Regions from separate parts of the Cryobacterium sp. Hz7 genome, predicted to be linked through region 2. Evidence: predicted binding sites of a transcription regulator. Region 2 holds the regulator's gene; the other holds the start of a gene.
What was found. The regulator HspR, encoded in region 2, represses chaperone genes until heat shock. The targets are predictions, from matches to a motif close to AAGTTGAGTCNNNNNGACTCAACTT.

Region 1: a site for HspR is predicted at 1,960-1,984, ahead of E3N86_RS00495 (ATP-dependent Clp protease ATP-binding subunit). Genes of this name have one in related genera too.

What each region holds. Positions count from the first base shown of each region.
Region 1 covers NZ_SOFB01000004.1:10,549-13,957, reverse strand. The annotation lists gene E3N86_RS00495 (ATP-dependent Clp protease ATP-binding subunit) at 1-1,912, opposite strand, end outside; gene E3N86_RS00490 (aminobutyraldehyde dehydrogenase) at 2,153-3,409, shown strand, end outside.
Region 2 covers NZ_SOFB01000058.1:267-3,675, reverse strand. The annotation lists gene E3N86_RS15695 (nucleotide exchange factor GrpE) at 1-511, shown strand, start outside; gene E3N86_RS15690 (DnaJ C-terminal domain-containing protein) at 504-1,511, shown strand; gene E3N86_RS15685 (heat shock protein transcriptional repressor HspR) at 1,514-1,948, shown strand; gene E3N86_RS15680 (class I SAM-dependent methyltransferase) at 1,975-3,111, shown strand.

The DNA.
Region 1 (3,409 bases), on a different contig from region 2:
GCTTTTCCAACCGGTCAACGAGCAGCCCGACGATCTGGCCGAGGTCCTCCATCGACAGCGATTCGAACACGACGATGTCGTCGAGACGGTTGACGAACTCGGGCTTGAACGTCTTGCGCACGAGTGCCTGCACGGCCGCCTCCTTCTCGTCCCGGCTGAGCACCGGGTCGATCAGGAACGCCGACCCGAGGTTCGAGGTCAGCACCAGGATCGTGTTGCGGAAGTCCACGGTGCGGCCCTGGCCATCCGTGAGCCGGCCGTCGTCGAGCACCTGCAGCAAGACATCGAAGACCTCCGGATGCGCCTTCTCCACCTCGTCGAACAAAATCACCGAATACGGGCGGCGGCGCACGGCCTCGGTCAGCTGCCCGCCCTGCTCGTAGCCGATATAGCCGGGAGGAGCCCCGACCAGACGGGACACGGAAAACTTTTCCCCGTACTCGCTCATGTCGATGCGCACCATCGCCTTTTCGTCGTCGAAGAGGAACTCGGCGAGCGCCTTCGCCAGCTCCGTCTTGCCCACGCCGGTCGGCCCGAGGAAGAGGAACGAACCGGTCGGCCGGTCCGGGTCGGAGATGCCGGCCCGGCTGCGGCGCACGGCGTCGGCGACCGCGCGCACGGCCTGCTTCTGCCCGACCAAGCGGTGCCCGAGCTCACCCTCGAGGTTCAGCAGCTTCTCCGTCTCGCCCTGCAGCAGCCGCCCTACCGGGATGCCGGTCCACATCGCGACCACGGCGGCGATGTCCTCCGCGGTGACCTGGTCACCGACCATCCGCGGCCCATCCTGCTCGGTCTGCTCCGCTTCGGCGAGTTCCCGTTCGATCACCGGGATGTCGCCGTAGAGCAGCCTGGACGCCTTCTCCAGGTTGCCCTCGCGCTCGGCCACCTCGGCCTGGCTGCGGGTGCTCACCAAGCGCTTCCTCAGATCGCCGATCCGGTTGAGCGAGGAACGCTCCTTGTCCCAGCGGTCCTGCAGCTCAGCAAGGGCCACCGTGTATTCGGCAAGGTCAGCACGCAACTTCCCCAGGCGAGCCTTAGAGGCGTCGTCCTTCTCTTTTTTCAGCGCAAGCTCTTCCAACTCCAGCCTCTGCACCCTGCGACGCAGTTCGTCGATTTCCACGGGAGCGGAGTCGATCTCCATCCGCAGCCGGCTGGCCGCCTCGTCGATCAGGTCGATGGCCTTGTCCGGCAGCTGGCGGGCGGTGATGTACCGGTTGGAGAGGGAGACCGCGGCCACCAGCGCCGAGTCCGCGATCGACACCTTATGGTGGGCCTCGTAGCGCTCCTTGAGCCCGCGCAGGATGGCCACAGTGTCTTCCGCACTGGGCTCGTCGACCAGCACCGGTTGGAACCGGCGCTCGAGGGCGGCATCCTTCTCGATGAATTCGCGGTACTCGTTGAGCGTGGTCGCACCGATCAGGCGCAACTCGCCGCGGGCGAGCATGGGCTTGAGCATGTTGGAGGCCGCCACGGACCCTTCGCCGCCGCCGGCACCCATCAGGGTGTGCAGCTCGTCGACGAAGGTAATGATCTGCCCCTGCGCGTCGTTGATTTCCTTGAGCACGGCCTTGAGCCGCTCCTCGAACTCGCCGCGATACTTGGCCCCCGCCACCAGGGCCGCCAGGTCGAGGGAGACCAGCTGCTTGCCCTTGAGGGAGTCGGCCACATCGCCGGCCACGATGCGCTGGGCCAGTCCCTCCACAACGGCGGTCTTGCCCACGCCGGGTTCACCGATCAGCACCGGGTTGTTCTTGGTGCGGCGGGTGAGTACCTGACTGACCCGCCGAATCTCCGCGTCCCGCCCGATCACCGGGTCAAGCTTGCCGGTCCGGGCGATCTCGGTGAGGTTGACACCGTACTGCTCCAACGCCGTCTTCGCTTCTTCCTGGGGCGGTTGCTGACCTGCTTGCATCGGAAGATCCTCTCTCGGGCCGGCCGCTCTCGTCGCAGGTCGGCAAAAAGCTGAGCCTGTTGGACTCAAGTTTAGGGGACATCGAGAAAACGCGCCAGCGGTCCGAAGACAACTCGGCGGTGCTACGGCGGCAGCCCCATCACGACCCAGTTTTCATCCGGGTATCCGAATTCCTCTGTCGGATGCCATACTTACCGAACAAAAGACCCGTTTCTACACTCAGCGCAGAGGATCAGGCCCGTGGCCACCCCCACCCTTAAAAACTTCATCAACGGCCGCTTTGTCACTCCCTCCGGCACCGAGCTGCTCGACATCGTCGATCCCACAACGGGACGCCGGGTTGCCCGGGCCCCGGTCTCCACCGCGGCCGACGTCGACGACGCGATGACCGCCGCGAAGACCGCCTTCCGCACCTGGGGCCGCACCACTCCCGCCGAGCGGCAGCGCGCGCTGCTGCGCCTCGCCGACGCGATCGATGCCGAGAGCGACGCCATCGTGGAGGCCCAGCACCGCAACACGGGCCAACCTCGCGCCACGATCGCCGTTGACGAGGTCGCGGCCGGCGCCGATCAGCTGCGCTTCTTCGCCGGTGCCGCCCGACTGCTCGAGGGCAAGTCCGCCGGTGAATATCTGCCCGGCATGACCTCCTGGGTACGCCGCGAACCGATCGGCGTGGTCGGGCAGGTCACCCCGTGGAACTTCCCCTTCCTGATGGCCATCTGGAAGATCGGCCCCGCGCTGGCGGCCGGCAACACCCTCGTGCTCAAGCCCAGCGACACCACCCCGGAGTCGACCCTCGAACTCGCCCGGATCAGCCAGGGCATCCTCCCCGACGGCGTGATGAACATCGTGCTCGGCAACGGCGGCACCGGGGCCGCGATCGTCGAGCATCCGGTACCCGGCCTGGTCTCGATCACTGGCAGCGTGCGGGCCGGTATGGCCGTCGCCGCCGGCGCCGCGAAGACGCTCAAGCGGGCCCATCTCGAGCTCGGCGGCAAGGCGCCGGCCCTGGTCTTCGCCGGCGTCGACGTCAGCGTGACCGCCGCCGCCATCGCCGACTTCTCCTTCTATAACGCCGGGCAGGACTGCACGGCCATCACGCGAGTGCTCGTGCACGAGTCCATCCATGACGAGTTCGTCGACGCACTCGTCGCCGAGGCCCGCAGCCGCACTACCGGGTCGGCCGACGACGCCGACAACTACTTCGGGCCGCTCAACAACGTCAACCATTTCGGCGACGTCTCGCGCAAGGTCGCGGCCCTGCCCGACCACGCTGTCATTGCCACCGGCGGACACCAGGTCGGCACCGAGGGCTTCTTTTTCGAGCCCACAGTCGTCACTCAGGTGCGCCAAACGGATGCGATCGTGCAGGAGGAAACGTTCGGCCCGGTGATCACGGTGCAGCCCTTCACGTCGGAGGAGCACGCGGTCACGCTCGCGAACGATGTCAACTACGCGCTCGCCTCCAGCGTGTGGACCCTCGACCACGCCACGGCC
Region 2 (3,409 bases):
GGACTTCGACGAGGCGTCCGCCGAGGGTATCGAAGAGGACGAGCTGACGGTCCAAGACATCCTGGATGCCGCCACGCGGGAAGTCGACGAGCCCACGAGCGAGCACCTCGCCGACCTCAAGCGGGTCACCGCGGAGTACGCCAACTACCGTCGCCGCACCGAGGCCAACCGCGAGGTCGAGCGTGAGCGCGTCACCGTGGATGTCGTAAAGGGCCTGATTCCCGTGCTCGACGATCTCGACCGCGCTGAGAAGCACGGCGACCTGGTCGAAGACTCGGCGTTCAGCACGATCGCCGCGAAACTGCGGGGGAGCGTCGAGCGCCTGGGCGTGAAGTCCTTCGGCACGGTCGGCGAACCGTTCGATCCGACCATCCACGAGGCGATCTTCCAGCTGCCCACCGCGGGCATCGAGTCGGAGACCGTCGGTGACGTGATCGAGACCGGCTACTTCCTCGGCTCGTCGCTCCTGCGCGTGGCCAAGGTCGTCGTGCAGGTACCGAGCGATGGCTAGCCAGGACTGGTTCGATAAGGACTTTTACAAGGTCCTGGGTGTGTCAAAGGACGTCACCCCGGCCGAGCTGAAGAAGGCCTATCGCAAGCTCGCCCGCACGTATCACCCGGACTCCAATCCGGGCAACCCTGCGGCCGAGGCGACGTTCAAGGAGATCAGCGAGGCACACTCGGTGATCGGTGACCCTGCCCAACGCAAGGAATACGATGCTGTGCGCGCGATGGGCGGTGGGGCCCGCTTCACCGCCCCGCGCCCCGGTGGCGGGCAGGCCGGAGGCTTCGATGATGTCTTCGGAGGCATGTTCGGTGGGGGCGCGCGGCAACAACAGCCCGGCTACTCCTATGAGCAGGGCGGTTTCGACGACCTCCTCGGCGGCATGTTCGGCCGCGGTCAGGGTGGCGGCGGTTTCGGCACCTCGAGCGGCGGGTTCCGCGGCTACGGCGGGCCGACTCGCGGCCGCGACGTGATCGCGTCGACAACGGTCGACTTCATCACGGCCACGCACGGTGACCAGATCACCCTGCAAACGCAGGATGGCCGCGCCATCAAGGTGAAGATCCCGGCCGGGGTGGCCGACGGGCAGAAGATCAAGCTCCGCGGCCAGGGGCAGCACAGCCCTGACGGCGGCGAGTCCGGCGACATCGTACTCACGGTGAACGTGCGCAAGCACCCGGTCTTCGAACGCGATGGGCTGAACCTGCGGGTCTCCGTTCCGGTCACGTTCGTCGAGGCCGCGCTCGGCGCCACTATCGAGGTGCCGACGTTGGGCGGAGCGCCGGTCAAACTGCGCATCGCCCCGGGCACCCCGAGCGGGCGCGTGCTGCGCGTCAAGGGGCGTGGCGTCGTGACGCCCAAGGGCACCGGGGACCTGCTGGCGGAGGTTCAGGTTGCCGTTCCGTCTCATCTGTCGAAGGACGCCGAAGAGAAACTCGCGGCCTTCGCGGAAGCACTGCCGAAGGAGAATCCGCGCGACGAACTCCTCGCGAAGGCGAGAGACTGACGGTGGACGAGAACACCCGGGTTTTCGTAATCTCGATGGCCGCCGAGCTTGCGGGCATGCACCCGCAAACGCTGCGCCAATACGATCGCCTGGGGCTGGTGAGTCCCGACCGCACCCCCGGTCGGTCTCGCCGGTACTCGATGCGGGATGTGGCCAAGCTCCGCGAGATCGCGGAGCTCGGTGCCGAGGGTGTGAGCCTGGAAGGGATCCGTCGCATCATTGACCTCGAGGACCACGTGCGCACGCTCGAATCGCGGCTGCGCGAATTGGAGTCTGCGCTGGCCGATGAACTGCTCAACCGTCCGGGCCGCCGCATCTTCGCGGCCGGCTCGGCCGGTGAGGTCATCTCGATGCGGGCCGGTACGCGCACGCGCCGGTCCAACCAGATCGTGATCTGGCGCCCCTTGGGTTCCCGCCCGATCGGCGACGAGAAGTAGCCGCACCTGCGGGCTAGCCTGAGGCAATGCCTGATTTTTCCTTTGACCGCCTGAGGCGTTTCCCCGACGTGGAAGCGGACAATCTCTTCGCCGTGGATGCGAGCGACCGCCTGATCCTCGACGAGGCGGCCGGCGTGCTGGCCGAGGCAGGATCCGGCGAGGTCGTGGTGATCGAGGACCGCTATGGCGCTCTCACCCTGGGCGCGGCCGCACTGGCCGGGGCCCGGGGAATCCGGGTGCACCAGGATGTCCTCTCTGGGGAGTTGGCCCTCACCCTGAATGCGGCCGACGCCGGACTCGCCGATTCCTACCGCTCCCTCATCCTGGGCGAAGAACTGCTGACGAACGCGCGGGTGGTGCTGATCCAGCTGCCGCGCAGTCTGGCGGCGCTCGATGAGTTCGCCGACGCCATCCGTCGTTTCGCGGCACCGGATGTGGTGGTGATCGCCGGCGGACGCATCAAGCACATGACGCCGACCATGAACGCGGTGCTCCGCCAGCACTTCGGCGAGCTGCAGGTCTCGTCGGCCCGGCAAAAGTCGCGGGTACTCAGGGCAGCGGCTCCGACTGCCTCCGCAACTCAGCCGACGGTGTCCACCTGGCCGAATTCTGTGGAGCACGCCGACCTGGGACTCACGATCTGCGCCCACGGGGCTGCGTTTGCCGGCGCGACCGTCGATATCGGAACGCGCTACCTGCTTGAGTTCCTTGATCGTATGAAAACGGATGCTCGGAGCGCCATCGACCTCGGCTGCGGCACCGGGGTGCTCGCCGCCACCCTCGCCCGACGCCGTCCCGCCCTGCGGGTGACCGCCACCGACCAGTCGGCCGCGGCCGTCGCCTCCGCGCGGGCCACCATGGTGGCCAATGCGCTCGCCGACCGGGTCACGGTCGTGCGGGATGACGCGCTCCAGAGCCAACCGGATGCCTCGGCCGAACTGATTGTGCTGAACCCGCCCTTTCACATCGGCTCGTCGGTCCATGCCGGCATAGCCCTGAAACTGTTCGAGGATGCCGGACGAGTGTTGCAGCCCGGTGGTGAACTGTGGAGTGTGTGGAACACCCACCTCGGTTATCGCCCCGCGCTGACGCGATTGGTCGGGCCGACACACCAGGTCGGTCGGAACGCCAAGTTCACCGTCACGGTCTCGACCGGACGCTGAGACGCGCCGGACCGCCGTGAGGCCCGCACCTGGGGGCTTCCGCCAGGGCGCCGGAGCCGACACGCCCGGGATGCGGGAGGGAGTTGCGCACCCCCAAAATTCACCGTAATGTCTCTCTAGTCACCCCACAGGTGCGGAAAGCCGCAGAGCTTCCCGGCCTCAAGTGGGACGAAGATTTAGTTTTTTCTCGAATATCCTCCCGACTAGGGAGAGTTCGGGTTTAAACCAAAATAATATCTCTCTTCGGCTGGTCGTCAGGTCGCGTATGTAGATGATTTCGAGTCGCTTTGGCGCACTC